Regions from separate parts of the Vibrio sp. QJM3NY_27 genome, predicted to be linked through region 2. Evidence: predicted binding sites of a transcription regulator. Region 2 holds the regulator's gene; the other holds the start of a gene.
What was found. Region 2 encodes PurR, which represses purine synthesis genes. Its sites were predicted from a motif close to TNANGNAAACGTTTNCNTNA; they were not measured.
Positions count from the first base shown of each region.

Region 1: purT (formate-dependent phosphoribosylglycinamide formyltransferase) is a predicted target of PurR. The motif match lies at 5,844-5,863, and genes of this name have one in related genera.

Region 1 covers NZ_CM173511.1:1,547,519-1,555,271, forward strand. Annotated here, with positions in the region: gene AC3CIA_RS06975 (c-type cytochrome) at 1-194, shown strand, start outside; gene AC3CIA_RS06980 (molybdopterin-dependent oxidoreductase) at 191-1,417, shown strand; gene AC3CIA_RS06985 (hypothetical protein) at 1,417-1,920, shown strand; gene AC3CIA_RS06990 (c-type cytochrome) at 1,917-2,501, shown strand; gene AC3CIA_RS06995 (RelA/SpoT domain-containing protein) at 2,655-3,431, opposite strand; gene AC3CIA_RS07000 (thiopurine S-methyltransferase) at 3,755-4,408, shown strand; gene purT (formate-dependent phosphoribosylglycinamide formyltransferase) at 4,603-5,778, opposite strand; gene cdd (cytidine deaminase) at 5,946-6,833, opposite strand; gene AC3CIA_RS07015 (LrgB family protein) at 7,191-7,753, opposite strand, start outside.
Region 2 covers NZ_CM173511.1:2,348,290-2,356,042, reverse strand. Annotated here, with positions in the region: gene glgA (glycogen synthase GlgA) at 1-460, shown strand, start outside; gene AC3CIA_RS10445 (alpha/beta fold hydrolase) at 746-1,543, shown strand; gene AC3CIA_RS10440 (putative signal transducing protein) at 1,683-2,000, opposite strand; gene AC3CIA_RS10435 (TVP38/TMEM64 family protein) at 2,071-2,751, opposite strand; gene AC3CIA_RS10430 (TfoX/Sxy family DNA transformation protein) at 2,887-3,477, opposite strand; cyclic di-GMP riboswitch class I at 3,605-3,690, opposite strand; gene purR (HTH-type transcriptional repressor PurR) at 3,861-4,865, opposite strand; gene torD (molecular chaperone TorD) at 5,182-5,829, opposite strand; gene torR (two-component system response regulator TorR) at 6,114-6,827, shown strand; gene elyC (envelope biogenesis factor ElyC) at 7,054-7,753, opposite strand, start outside.

The DNA.
Region 1 (7,753 bases), 800 kb from region 2:
ACACCTCGTTTCCCTCTATCCCTAACCTTAAGTGGCAAAACCAAGTCTACCTTACTGAGCAACTGACTGACTTTAAAAGTGGTAAGCGTGAGGACAAAACGATGTCCAAAGTCGCACAGCTATTGTCAGAAGAAGACATCAAGAAGCTAGCCAATTACTTTTACCAACTAAATAACACAGGGTCACCGCAATGAGTTTAGATAGAAGACAGTTCCTTAAAGCCGCGCTTTCAGCAACCGCAGTATCTGCATTGCCGGTGTCGTGGGTATTTGCCGCGAATCGACCTGAAGGTTTAGCTGCACTGGACATCAATGCATTAACGTGGGCAAAAGCAGAAGATCTACCGGATTACTACACCGTTTTAAATACCAACCCTTTGAATGCGTATCCGCCAGAAAGTATGCTTGCGCCTGCTGTGACTCCTGCAGATGTTCCTTTTGTTCGTTGGAATGGCTTGATGCCAGATTTTACGGAGATGGACCCAGATACTTGGACCTTCGAGGTGAAAGGTGAATCGGTAAAGCAAAGCAAAACCTATACGATCGCAGAGTTGAAATCTAAGTTTAAACATCACACACAAAGCCTTGTGTTGGAGTGTGGTGGTAACAGCCGTAATAACTTCTATCCAAGCACTAAAGGCAATCAATGGAGCAATGCTGGCGTCTATTGTTCACAGTGGACAGGTGTGTTGCTGAGTGATGTGCTTAAAGACTGTGGAATTAAAGATGATGCGGTTTACGTCGGTAACCATGGCTTTGATAAGCACTTGAGTGGCAAAGGTGAGGCGATTTCACGTGGCGTTCCTATTGCAGCGGCGATGAACGATAACGCCTTAATTGCATGGGAAATGAATGGCGAGCCGATCCCTTATCTTCATGGTTACCCGCTACGAACGGTATTTGGCGGCCGACCGGCTTCTGTTTCTCAGAAATGCACGACTGGCATCAGTATTCGAAATAAGATCCATGATGGGCACAAGATGGCGGCTCCTGCTTATCAAGTGCCTAAGAACCCAATCGCTCCGGGTGAGAAAGTGGATAACAAAGATTTCCGAATCATTGAAGAGATGATCGTTAAATCGTTAATTACTTCGCCAAAGAGTGGCACTGAGTTTACGTTAGGTAAGAAGGTCAAAGTCAGTGGTCATGCTTGGGCTGGCTTGAGAACCGTTGAGAAGCTGCAAGTGAGTTACGATTACGGTACTACTTGGCATGATGCGAAGCTGAACAAGCCAGTAAATAAGGGCGCGTGGCAACAGTGGGAAGCTGATTTAGACCTTCCTACGATTGGTTATTACGAGATCTGGGCAAAGGCAACCGACAGTGAAGGCGATAGCCAGCCAGTCGTACAACCGCAATGGAACCCTAAAGGTTATCTGTTCAATGGTTGTCACCGTATTGCTGTAAGAGTGTCGTGATGCTGTCTATTTCCAATAAGCCTATTGATGGCAGTTCTAAACTTACCAATTTGGTTGATGGCCACTCATTTCATGCAGACTCAACTCCTGCCAGCAAGCGCAGTTACCGTAAAGGCATAATGAGAGCGGCATTAGTGTGTAGTTTGTTAACGTCGATGCTTGTTCATGCTGATGAAGTTCCAGAGAATCCGAAAGAGTATTACGGCGTAGACAAAACGTCGGGTCTGATTATGGCACCCGGTTGGGAGACCGTGAAAGGGCAATGTAACGCCTGCCATACTAGCTTAATCGTTGCTCAGAATAGCGGTAACCGAGAGCAATGGCGTGAAACCATTCAATGGATGGTCGACACTCAAGGGCTGTGGGATCTATCTGATACTTGGGATCCGGTATTGGATTACCTCAGTACTTACTATCAAGACAAAGGCATCGATATGAACAAGTATCGTCGTAAGCCTATTGATAGCGCCTTGATGCCACCTATGCCGGGAGACATCCTATGATCATCAATCGATTAAAGCGGACCTCTCTTACGAATGGAATTGCTGCGAATGGAGCTGTTGTTATTAGAGCTGTAGTTAATAGAGCTGTTGCAAATACAGTTATTGCGACAGCCGCTGCTACAGTAGTTTTGTCGCTGTCTGCGTGTACTGATGAAAAGCAGAGCACTGAAGATAAAGTTGCCTCGCGAGTCGAATCATTGGGCATGGAGTCGGAACCAGCGCCGAAGCTTAAAGCGGAAGCTAAAACTGAGGTTGAAACTCTTGTCGATAGCAAGGTAATCACTGACGATTACATTCCGAGCTTAGTTGCAGGTGAAAAGTTGGTTCAGAATCTATGTAGTCAGTGTCATGGTGACAAGATCATTCCCTTCGTACAATCTTATCCAAACATCAAAGGTCAGAAAGCAGGGTATATTCTTAAGCAGCTGCGCAATTTTAAAAGCGATGAGCGCCAAGATTTGTACATGCAGTCGGTGGTGAAACACCTTTCGGATGAAGACTTACAAGATGCGGCGGCGTTTTATAGCACGTTGAAGCCATTGGATTTATACAATCGCACTAAAGAGTATTATCACCAATAGGTGAGGCTTTCTGGGAAGTTGGTTAAGTAGGTTTTTACGAGATTCGATAGGTAAAACAGTAGATAGCGATAGGTAAAAAAGTAAATAAAACAAAGGGCTGCGATTATGCGGCCCTTTGTCGTTGTTGTTTGTGATAAGCGTTTATGCCATTGGTTAAGCCGCTTTGATGTGCGTGGTAATGTAAGGTTGCCATGCTTGTTGATAAAGCTCTAAAGATTGGCGTCTTAAGCTATTAATTTGTGCCGCTTCAATGTCATTGATAGGACGTTGTTCTGCAATTGCGTGACGCTCAATGCCTTGGATGATTTCGTAAAGCTCGTGCTCAGGGCCACTTTTCACATCAGCAATCGCTTTTAAGTGAAGTTGAACCTCTGCAATGATGTTGGTCTTTGGCAAACGAACCAACAAGTTAAGGTCACGGTAACCAGAGTCGGCTGGTGATTTAAACTTGTTTTTCAGCTTAACAACGTCTGCTTCACGGCTTAGCGCTTCGTAAACTTCAACCAAGCTCTCTACATCGTTCGCGATGATAGTTGCACGGGCTAAGTCCGTAATTTTTGTCACATCACCATCAAGCTCAAGGGCGATTTTTTCTTCTGCACGAGCTTGAGATTTAACGCCAGCAAATAACGCTTCAGAATTGGTGAGTAGGGCAGTACTTTTACAGATAGTTTCTAGTTCAGCTTGGCCTTGATGCGCTTTGCTGTACAGAATATCGAAGTCGGTGTAAGGCTGAGTCGGGCGTGAGTCGAAGGCTTTGATGCCGTAAAGGCCGCTCAAACTATGACGGAATACGTTTGATGAAACTTGGTTTTGCGCAGGGGTGCGCGTTTGATCAGTCGAACTTGTTGAAACAGGTGCTGCTGCGAATGCAGGCGCTCGGCTCAATACCAATAGCATTAGGGCCGTCGTACGGAGAAATACACTCATTCAAACTCCAAAATACAAGGTTACAAAAACGGGTAGTCAAAAGGGGTAACCAGTAACGCATAAGAGTAAAAACAGCTTAACTAAACTCACTACATATTAAATGGGGCTAGCTAAGACAGAAACCAACTCTAACGTTTAATATTGCTTTAAAATGTGAAGATATAGACAAATAATCCAACCGTTAGTTCCGCAATTATCAGAACTTTGAACTTAGCCAGTTTCTGATTTTATCGAAACCAATGTGGTACTTTAAACCAAGCTAAGGTTGCTCTTACCTCTCTATACTGTACCCTTGTATTATGATTGTTTAACATGAACGAAAGATGAATAATCCTGAATTTTGGCACAATAAATGGGCAGCCAACCAAATTGGTTTCCACCTCGAAGATGTAAACCCACTTCTGATTAAATTTTGGGAAAAGACTGAGCCTAGCTATGAGAAGAGTGTGTTTGTTCCACTTTGTGGCAAAAGTGAAGATCTGATTTGGCTAGCTTCAAAGCATGAAGATGTTCAAGGTGTCGAGTTAAGCCAGATAGCGGTTCGCGCATTTTTTGCAGAGCACCTTTACACCCCGACTGTGACTCAAATCAGTGGTCAGCACGAGCTGTATCAATTTGATGAACTGAACATCTACACGGGTGATTACTTCTCAGCGCCAATCCAGCCTGTCGATACCATTTATGATCGCGCGTCTTTAGTCGCATTGCCTGAAGAGATGCGAGTGCAGTATGTAGAGCGTTTGAAACAACGACTGAAACCGGGTGGTAAGATCCTTCTAGTAACTCTGGATTACGACCAAAACGAGATGGCAGGGCCTCCGTTTAGCGTACCTAAACTAGAGATTGATCAGTTGTTCGCGGGATACAAAATCACATTGTTGAATCAAGATATTGCAGACGATGAACATCCGAAGATTGCCAAAAAAGGCTTGTCTCGATTTAGTGAAGAAGTGTACTTGATTGAGTCAGACGCTTAAGCGCAGTGAACTCTCTAGCGAAAAAACCGCTTCAATAAAAAAGATAACACCAACAAAAAGACGGGCTCGATAGCCCGTCTTTTTTATTGTTCAGATTTGAAGTCGTGATTGTTCAGATGCGAGAACGTAATGGTTCAGATCTGAGTTAGTCGTTACCAATTAGTAGTCATTAGCTAGAAAATGGTAATTAACAGCTAGTAAATCACTTTTACTTTAGACGCGCTCTCAATTGCATCTTCAATCGCTGTCTCAGTGCTGTTGCGACGAGTAAGTGCCACACCTAGACGACGGCGACCATCGATATCAGGCTTACCAAACAAGCGAACTTGCGTCTGTGGTGCGTCTAGCGCCTCTGTAAGACCTTCAAAACGAATGTTGGTTGAAGTGCCTTGGCCTAGAATAACCGCTGATGCACACGGGCCGTATTGCGTGATGGATTTGATCGGCATACCAGTAAAGGCGCGTACGTGCAGTGCGAATTCCGATGAGTCTTGAGACATAAGAGTCACTAAGCCAGTATCGTGTGGGCGAGGGGATACTTCATTGAAGATCACGTGGTCGCCTTTAACGAACAGTTCAACACCAAAGATGCCGTGACCGCCGAGTGCGTTAACGACTTGCTCAGCCGTGTATTGCGCCGCTTTAAGTGCGTTGTCTGACATCACTTGTGGCTGCCATGATTCACGGTAATCACCATCTTCTTGGCGGTGACCGATAGGCGCACAGAAATGCACACCGTCGACAGCGCGAACGGTAAGTAGCGTAATTTCGTAATCAAAGTCGATGAAGCCTTCAACGATTACGCGACCCGCGCCAGTACGACCGCCTTCTTGTGCGTAGTCCCAAGACTTTTGAATGTCTTCTTCTGTTTTGATAACGCTTTGGCCTTTACCTGAAGAGCTCATTACTGGCTTAACAACGCAAGGCATGCCCACGAATTCAACAGCGGCAGCGAAGTCTTCAAAGGTGTCTGCAAAGCGGTAAGGAGAAGTGCTCAGTTTTAGTTCTTCTGCAGCTAGGCGACGGATACCTTCGCGGTTCATCGTTAGCTTCGTCGCATTTGCAGTGGGAACGACATTTAAGCCTTGAGCTTCTAGCTCTACCAACTTGCTGGTGGCAATAGCTTCAATTTCAGGAACCACATAATCTGGTTTTTCAAGTTCAATGACTGCTTGCAGTGCATCGCCGTCTAACATGTCTAATACATGGCTACGATGTGCAACTTGCATCGCGGGTGCGTCTGCGTAACGGTCACATGCAATAACTTCCAAGCCTAAACGTTGGCACTCGATAGCAACTTCTTTGCCGAGTTCACCTGAACCTAATAGAAGTACACGAGTAGCATTTTCACGAGTAGCAGTACCAAACATAGAAATTCCTTCCGATCTTTTGAGCGATTGATTGAAAACGGGGTGATCATACTTATTTCAATGATAAAAGCAAACGTTTGCGCAAGTTGTTGCGTTAATTACAGGTATAAAAAAAGCAGCCCCGTTAAATAGGGCTGCTTATTTAAAATTTTGTTAATTAGATGTACTTAGATTGCTAAGTAAGTCACTGGAATGTCGGGATTAATCGCTTCTAATGTAGATTGCGTATCCGCTAGGTGGCTGATGCTACCTTCGGCAATTTCAACCAACGCTGCACTTTCAATCTGTTCAAAATCGAAGCCAGCCAGTTTAAGTTGAATCAACGCCACTTGTAGAGGTGGTAAGCTCGGGTTGAACGCTGCGTTTTCAGCGTAAGCACCGGTGAAAACCTCACCCGACGTCAATTGCAGTGAAACACCACTTAGGTTTTTGGTGTATGGAGCATGGCTGCGGTTTAGTGCTGCTAGCGCTTCTACAACAATAGGCGTTGTTTCTTCAGTCGTGTGCTTATGATCAAGCTTAGTCATTAGGCCAGTCGTCACACCTAAATCAGCAGGGCCGAATGAGTCTGGCAGGTATTCTTGCAGAGACATTTCATCACGTTGTGGCAGCTGAACCTTAAGCTCTTTCGCTGTGGTCAGTTCGTTCATGAATTGACGACAGTGACCACAAGGGCTGAAATTGATTGTGATATCAGAGATACCTTGTTCGCCTTTCATCCAAGCGTGGCTGATTGCAGATTGCTCGGCGTGTACTGTTTGGCCAAGTTGAGCACCAGCGATTTCAAGGTTTGCACCAAAATACAGAGTGCCAGACAAACCACGCACGATTGCACCAACATAAAAGTCAGATAGCGGAGCGTAAGAATAGGCTGCGGCAAAAGGAAGTAGCGCAATACGTAGCTCGTCATCCGCTAAACCACTTGCTTGCAGTAGGCTAGCAAATTGTTCTGGAGACAATGTCGCGTCAAAGTTGTCTGCTAATACGATGTCACTCAAAAGTGCTTTGATTGCTGTTGGAGCACTTTCCAGCGCCAGGGTAATACGACTGTTCATGTTGAATCCTTAATTGACCTTAGGCTTTAATTCTATGCAATGCTCAGGAATTTTCTGTGACTTTGATCACTACTGCGTTGTTGCTGTTACATTGGTTTGCATAATTAGAGTGAGGTCACAGATGAAATCGATTGCAAGAGTAAAAACTACCATTGATATCGCACTTATTGCTTGAAATTGAGTTTGGTTTGTCACGTATTGATGAATAAATGAGAGAAAAAAGCCCAAGCTATCACTGAAATAATCAGGTTATGCTTGGGCTTATTGATATCTGTAACGCTTAAAAGTCGCGAACCAGTGAGTTTAGTTATTTACCAACTCATCGATTAGAGCGCGTATAAACTGTAATCAAAGTGGTTAAGAATAGAACCAAACCACGAGCGAAAATATACTCGGTGCAATGATTGAGGTGATAACCCCACAAAGAACCAATGCCAACGAACTGAATGCAGCATCTTCCTGATTCTTTTCAGCACATGTCGCAGTACCTAAAGCGTGAGACACGGTACCCATGGTTAAACCACGCGCGATAGGGCTCTTAATACCAATGAGATTGTAGATTGGGTAAGCAAAGATTGCCCCAAATAGACCAACAATCAATACCAGTATTGCCGCAATCGCTGCTTCACCACCTAAATGGCTCGACACTTCCATAGCAATTGGCGTGGTGACTGACTTACCTAATAAACTCGCAATCAAAGTTAAGTCCGCTTTAAAAGCCACTGCGATTAATGCTGTCGTTGTCATCGACATAACACTACCTAGCGTGCAAGCAAAGGTGATGATGCGCCAGTTGGCTCTGATTTGAGGTAGCTGTTCGTAAAGCGGATAAGCAAGGGCAACAACCGCAGGCTGCAGCATGTAGGTAATCCAGGTGTTGTCTGCATAGTAAGTCTCAAATGGTACTTTGAAGAACGTGA
Region 2 (7,753 bases):
GATCGTGATTGTCGGTACTGGTGATCCAGTTTTAGCGAGTCAGCTGAAAGAGCTGTCGGCACTTCACTCAGATAAGTTCTCGTTTGTAGAAGCGTATAATAATGAGCTTGCGCACTTAGTTGAAGCGGGTTCTGATTTCTTCTTGATGCCTTCGGAGTTCGAACCTTGTGGCTTAAACCAAATCTACAGCATGGCTTACGGTACGTTACCGATTGTTCGCTCTGTGGGCGGTTTAAAAGACAGTGTGAATGATTACGATCAGGATCCCGAGATAGCGACCGGCTTTGCTTTTGAAGAGCCAACACCGCAAGCGTTACTGGCAGTATTGCATCGTTCATTACTACTTTATGCACAAAACCCCGCTGAAATTAAGCGTGTTCAACTTTACGCGATGCAACAAGATTTTAGTTGGGAAGATGCGGCAAAAGAATACCTTACGATGTACCATTCTGCATTTTAACGTGCTGAATTAGCTGTAAAATAAGCTGATGTATAACAACTGAACTTAATAGTAGAAGGCGCTCTGATAGTAGAGTGCCTTTTTGTTTTCTGGTCAGATCACATCACGTTTAGGAAGACAAAACTTGCAAACTCATTTTAGTCAGGTAGAAAAGGTGGGGTAGGTATTCACATGACTAATGTTAGGTTTGACACTATTATCACTTAAATTTCTTGATTGCGTGATATCCTTAGCCATCGCCTTGTGATGAGGCAGAGCTCCATTCCAATAATTAAAGCGATAGGTATGTCTGAGAGTTTACTATTTCATAAAACATTTACTCACCCTACGAGCGATGAGTGGGTTGTATTTGTGCATGGCGCAGGAGGCAGTTCCTCCATTTGGTTTAAGCAGATCAAAGCGTATAAACAGCACTTCAACTTGCTTCTCATTGATTTGAGAGGGCATGGTAAATCAGACAACATCCTCAAAGAGCTGATTTCGAATCGTTATACGTTCAAAGCGGTAACGCTCGATATTCTTAAGGTGTTAGACCATCTGAAAATCCGTTCTGCACACTTTGTAGGCATGTCTTTGGGCACGATTATTGTCCGTAATGTCGCAGAGCTAGCGGCTGGCCGAGTACGTTCAATGGTGCTAGGTGGTGCCGTGACCAAACTCAACACTCGCTCTCAAGTCTTAATCAAGTTGGGTAACTTGAGTAAGCACATCATTCCTTATATGTGGTTATACAGCCTTTTTGCTTACGTTGTGATGCCACAAAAAAGCCAAAAAGAATCACGTCACCTGTTTATCCGCGAAGCCAAAAAGCTGTGCCAAAAAGAGTTTAAACGCTGGTTTATCCTTACGGCTGATGTGAACCCATTGATGAAGTACTTCAAAGACCGAGAATTGCCGATTCCAACTTTGTATTTGATGGGCGAGCGCGACTACATGTTCATCAAGCCAGTAAAAGAAATGGTAGAAGCGCATAAGTCGAGTGAGTTGGTAGAAATTGCCAATTGTGGGCATGTGTGTAACGTAGAAAACCCTGAAGAATTCAATCAACGATCTATCGCTTTTATACAAAAGCAAATTCAGTGATTCTTTAGCAGAACAGATGCTCGAATAGAATTGAAACAAAAACGGGAAGCTAATTTTAGCTTCCCGTTTTTATTTGGAGGAGGTATCTGACCGAGTTGTTATATAAGGCCGTTGGAGCCACTTTACCTTTCAAAATCTGCTATTCAGGTGAAGCAGCACCGCACTGCCAACAAGAACCGAATTGTGCTTCGTTGACTTCATGACATTCTCCGCAACGCCACTCTTCATAAATGATCGAATCTTGCTGTTTCTGGTAGTCATTAACAACTGCCCGGGCTTTGCTCGCCAATTCTGGCTCATATAACCATACGTAAGGGTCAGTTTCTTCGGTAAATGGAATTTCCCCTTTCAAACCGAATAACCCTTCACCACGAACTTCACACGCAATATTCACACTTTCTAGCAATCCACAGATGATGTGGGCTTCTGTCGGATTCGATGCACTGAAGATTTTCATTGAGATAGAACCTTATCTGGCTATATGCGTTATTTAGCTATTATAAGTATACGTTATTCAGTGATAGACGTTATTCAGCCACAGGTGCTGAGCGAAATTTATTCATCAACCATTTTGCAATGATTGGGAATACACCCAGTAAGGCAAATGACAAAAGTACTGAAGGGGACACGATACCCGAAAGTGAATCAATTTCCGCGAGTTGAGTACCAGCATTCAAGAAAACAGCGGTACCCGGTAACATCCCTATTTGACTCGTAATGTAGTAACGACTCACGGACATCGGTGTTAGACCCATCAACAGATTGATAAGAAAAAATGGGAATACAGGAATCAGACGCAGAGAAAACAAGTAAAATGCTCCGTCTTTTTCAACGCCCTTGTTAATCGTTGCTAATTTGTCACCAAATTTGGTTTGGATCCAGTCACGTAAAAGGTAGCGGCTACTTAGAAATGCGAGGGTTGCACCAATGGCACTGGCGAAAGAGACCAGCAGCAAACTATTCCAGAAACCAAATAGCGCAGCCCCTAACAGGGTCACAACAGCAGCACCAGGAATTGAGAAAGCAGTAATCATTAAATACGCGACAAAATAGATAGCAGCGGCAGCAATGAAGTTGCTATCAATGTAGTCAGTTAAAACGGCTTGTTGGGCCTTGGCATTTTCAAGCGTTAGGTATTGGCCGAAATTGACGCCTAACAAGACGATGGTTACGACCAACACAATACCCAATATCATTTTCTTACTCATTGATACTTCCTCTAAATTTTCAATGTATACCATTAGTATAGATAGACAGGCAAAGCATAGATTAACTTTCAGCAGATATAAAAAAAGCCGCAGTAAATGCGGCTTAGTTATGTATATAGTTTTTCACTTACAATGTTAATTGACGCGATTGATAAGCTCTTCACGACGCTGCTGCGGTATAACAGACCAATGTGTGCCATTGATCGCGCCTTCTAGCGCCCAAAGTAGTTCAATACTGACAGAAGACGCATGTGATTCTTTGATGGCGTTAAATGCGTTTACAGAGCCAGATTCATATAAACGTTCTACGGAATCGATCCCTGCTTTTTTCAACATACGCTCAGTGGCGAGTCGAAGGTTGGGCAGATCTTTGAGTCGAGTAGGCTTAGCTGAAGATTGCTCAGCTTTTTCTTCTTTAGCAAAACCCAGAGACGTCGTTGCAAGCTGCAAGATTTTCTCTTGGTCTTGCCACAGGCCTTCGGGTAAAGCGAAATATTTAGTAACGACAGGGAAACCACGTTTTTTGTAGACGTACGGTTGAAACCCTTGTTGTTCGAACTGTTTCGTTGTGCATTTGTCTGCTCGTATGTGCAGCTGGTCATTTACAACCAGAGCAAACATAGTGTCATCAGCAAAAAGACCGAAGCCACCAAACATCGAGCGTGATTTTATTTTTCCTAGGGATTCAAATAATTTCATTGAATCCTTTAGTATCGGTTTATCCATGTTATTTATCTCGGTGTATTTGAACTACGCCACCAAATAAGCAGGTCCGAGAGATTAGCAAAATGTTGCAATTAAATTGTCAATTAGCCGTAAATTACTAAATTATTAGTAGTTACTGCATTTTGCCATCGGTAACCCCGCTACCATACCAACGAGTGGTTTAGGCCGGAAGCTTTGCGTCTCACTCTTTCAAGTGATTTGCCCTGTGCGTGACTGATTGAATAGAATAAAGTTTTTGTTGAATGAGGCTCACACTTGTTATTTCAAAATGTGATATTGCTTCAATTAATGATCTTTCCAGTATGATACCAGGTTCATTCATGTTGTTGATAAAAAAAGCGCACCTAAAGGTGCGCTTGATTAAACTAAACTGAATTTATCAATTAATTTAACGTTTTAACTGTGCTTCGCTCAACAATTTCAGGGTGCATTTCGAACACACGCTTTTCATGGTCTTTATCTTTAATGCGTTCTAACAAAATTTCGAAAGCGTTCTTACCAACACGACGTTTGGGTTGGTGAACCGTTGTTAACGGCGGAGAGAAGTATTCAGCCAACTCGATGTTGTCATAGCCGATCACTGAAATATCTTCAGGGATACGAATTCCTTTCTCTTGCAATCTGCTCATTAGGCCGAGTGCCATGGTGTCGTTAAAACAGAATACGGCCGTTGGGCGATCTACCATCTTAATGATTTTCTCTGCAGCAAGAACCGCAGTATCACACTCGAAGTTACCTTCAATGATCATGTTATCATCGGTAGCAATCTTAGCTTCGTTGAGTGCGCGTTTGTAACCCGCGATGCGTTCAACACATGCCGCTTTGTCTAAGTGGCCACTTAAACAAGCAATCTTGGAGTGACCGTGCTCAATGAGGTATTTGGTCGCTAGGTAACCACCTTCCTCAGAGTTGTCGATGATCTTATCTGCTTGAGAACTCTCAGGGCCCCAATCCATAATCACTTTAGGAATGTCAGCGTGACGGTCTAACATGCCTCTTAGCTCTTCAGTTAGGTCAGAACACATAACTAAGATGCCATCTACACGTTTCTCTGCAAGCATTCGAATGTAGTCACGTTGCTTCTCATAGATACCGCCCGTATTACACAGAATCAAAGTGTAACCTTGACGGTAGCAGTAGCTTTCAACACCATCGATAACTTCAGAGAAGAATAGGTTAGTTGATTGAGTAACTAGCATGCCGATAGTGCGGGTTGTATTGCACTTCAAACTACGAGCAACGGCACTTGGTGCATAGTTCAGTTCGTCTACGGCTTTATTTACTTTTTCTTGCGTCGCTTCTGCAACAAAGCGAGTTTTGTTGATTACGTGAGAAACGGTTGTTGTTGATACGCCTGCTAAGCGAGCGACATCTTTTATAGTGGCCATGGTTTTATCCTATTAGAAGCTACTTTCCCAAAGTACGGAATGAAGTAGCCGTTAAGCTACCTAACTAAGAGCTTAAATTTGTAGGGCTCTTTGGGTACTAAAGTGCTAAAAAACAAAAAACCGCTATTGAGCGGCTTGTCTTAACACCGAAATGCTCAAAACTATAATAAGCATAGCATTTCGTGAATGTTTCATATTTTATCGTTTGCGGTCACAATTTTAGACTGACTAGAAATTACTCGCAATAAAATTCACCCGGAAATCCGGGTGAATTGTCACATTCTTCTGAATTTATTTAACGAGTCATCCAATAAGCTTATTCACCAGCGAGGTATTGGGTGTCCAATGTACAGAATGCAAGTAGCAGAGATGAGACTGATGCGTAGAAACCGAATTCGTCAACGTCATGACATTTAACGTTGAACTTTGGTACCCAAGTAAGAAGTTGTTGCTCTATAAATTGCTGTTGAACAATGAACGATTTTTCTAGCTCTTCTTCAAGTTCCGTTTCATTAGAACGGATGATCAAGTTGCCAAGGAAGTCGAGTGCGATAGCGATGTGGTCAGCTGGTTCTTTTAGGTCTTGGTTCACCACTAAGTTGTGCTTGGCCATGATCTCTTCCATATCTTTTGCTGGCTTATCATTCAAAAGGCCAGTCTCACCGATATACATAGAAGCGTAAGGAAGTGCGCCATGCTTATCTGTTTTTAAGAATAAGTCACAGAAGTCAGCAGACAATTCTAGTTGAGCATCCTCACGCGTTTGTAGGCGGTTTAGCGCATCCACTAGGCTATCGATCGCCGGCTTTAGTGTTTCATTTTCGCCTAAACCAGTTAGGAAAGAACGAATTTCAACAGAGTGGTAGTGATCGAGTTCTTCTTGAGTGAGCTCTTTAGCGAATAAGCTTGATAGCAACCAGTATATTTCTGCTCTTTGCTCGTTGAACGCTTTCGTATCTTTCATTTCTTAGATCCTGATTTAGTCTTGTGGTGTTACTTATATGCATCTTGAAATTACTTGTGCAAAGCACACCAAGGCTGAATAACAAGGTTATTTGCGAAACGCAAAGTTACTCGTTAGTAGTAATGCCTATATTGAATTGCGATGGACGATAAATAGCAAGGTTTAAGATTGTCTTGTATCAAAAAAGATCCATGTTTCTGGCTTTTATCTTGTGTACCACTAGAATTGTTACGAGTTATGAATAGAATAGTCACTGAAACTATTAAATAAGAAAAGTGGTGTAGATGAGCTATCACGTATTAGTCGTAGAAGATGATGTGGTAACCCGCAGTAAACTGGTCGGATACTTCCAGAACGAAGGTTACACAGTAAGCGAAGCAGAAAGCGGCGCTCAAATGAGAAACGTGTTAGAAGATAATAACGTTGACCTCATTATGCTGGACATCAACTTACCAGGCGAAGATGGATTGATGCTAACTCGCGAATTACGCAGTCAATCAGACATTGGAATTATTTTAGTTACTGGACGCACGGATAGCATCGACAAAATCGTTGGCCTTGAAATGGGCGCTGACGATTACGTTACTAAACCCTTCGAACTTCGCGAGTTATTGGTTCGAGTTAAAAACCTACTTTGGCGCATTTCTGCCGCTCGTAAAACAGCAGCAGGTAAGGTTGAAGAGACTGAAGACGAATCTGTGGTTCGTTTTGGTGAGTGGACGTTTGATATCCCTCGTCGTGCGCTAAGCAAAAACGGCGAACCGGTAAAACTGACTAAAGCTGAATATGAACTGTTGGTTGCGCTCTCTTCTTATCCTAACCAGGTATTAAGTCGTGAACGCATTCTGAATATGATCAGTCACCGAGTGGATGCTCCAAACGATCGAACTATCGATGTGTTAATCCGTCGTATGCGTGCGAAGATGGAGTTTGACCCTAAGAATCCACAAATTTTTGTAACGGTTCACGGTGAAGGTTACATGTTCGCTGGTGATTGATTTCCTGCGAGAGTGATTAATCAACAACGATATTTAAACGTAAAAAGCCGAGACATCATTGATGTCTCGGCTTTTTTATTGCTTAGCTTTTACTGTTTACGAACTGGAAACCTGCAAATTACTTGGTTAATCAGTCTTGCCTATCTGGCCGAATCTAAAGATAAGACTATGTCTACAGGTAAGATTATGTCTACTGATAAGATCCAGTTTACTTATTCGGTTGAGTTTATTGAGGCTGCGCCGCAGAAATACCACCGTCATCTTCAACTAAGCGAGATGTTTCAGGAACAACAATGGGTTCTTCAACGGTGTCATTACTTGTATCAAGCCAATCACGCAGGCTTTGCCACATCAACCCCATTGTTTCGTGCCAGTAACGCTCAGTTTGCTCAAGGTAAAGAGCTTTGGGCATGTACTTATTCCAAGGTTCAACAATCCCTTCTTGTGCAAGGTAGTTGGTTGGTGCTGGTAATGGCCTCATGCCGGCAGCATGGAATTCATTCAATGCGCGAGTCATATGGCTAGCGGAAGTTACCAGTACCATTCTTTTATTTTTAACGAACGCAGCGGCTTGGCGGGCTTCTTCCCAAGTGTCTTTTGCTGTTTCAAGCAGAATGATATCGGGCTTTGAGACACCTAGTGCCAACGCAACTTTGGCCATCATTCTAGCATTGCTCACTTCAGTGCCTGCACCATAGCCAGACAAAATGAGTTTTGCACCAGGGTAAAGGCGTAGAATACGAATCCCTTCACTTAAACGCATTAGACCGGTGCGACTAAGCTCTGATGTTGGTGGGATTTGGTCGTCTACGACGTGACCACTTCCGAGAACCATCACGTAATCGACGGTTTCATCGACAGGTAAAAAAGCGGTGTGTTGCCTTTCCATTGGCATTAAAAGTTGACTAGAAACTGGCTGGAAAGCG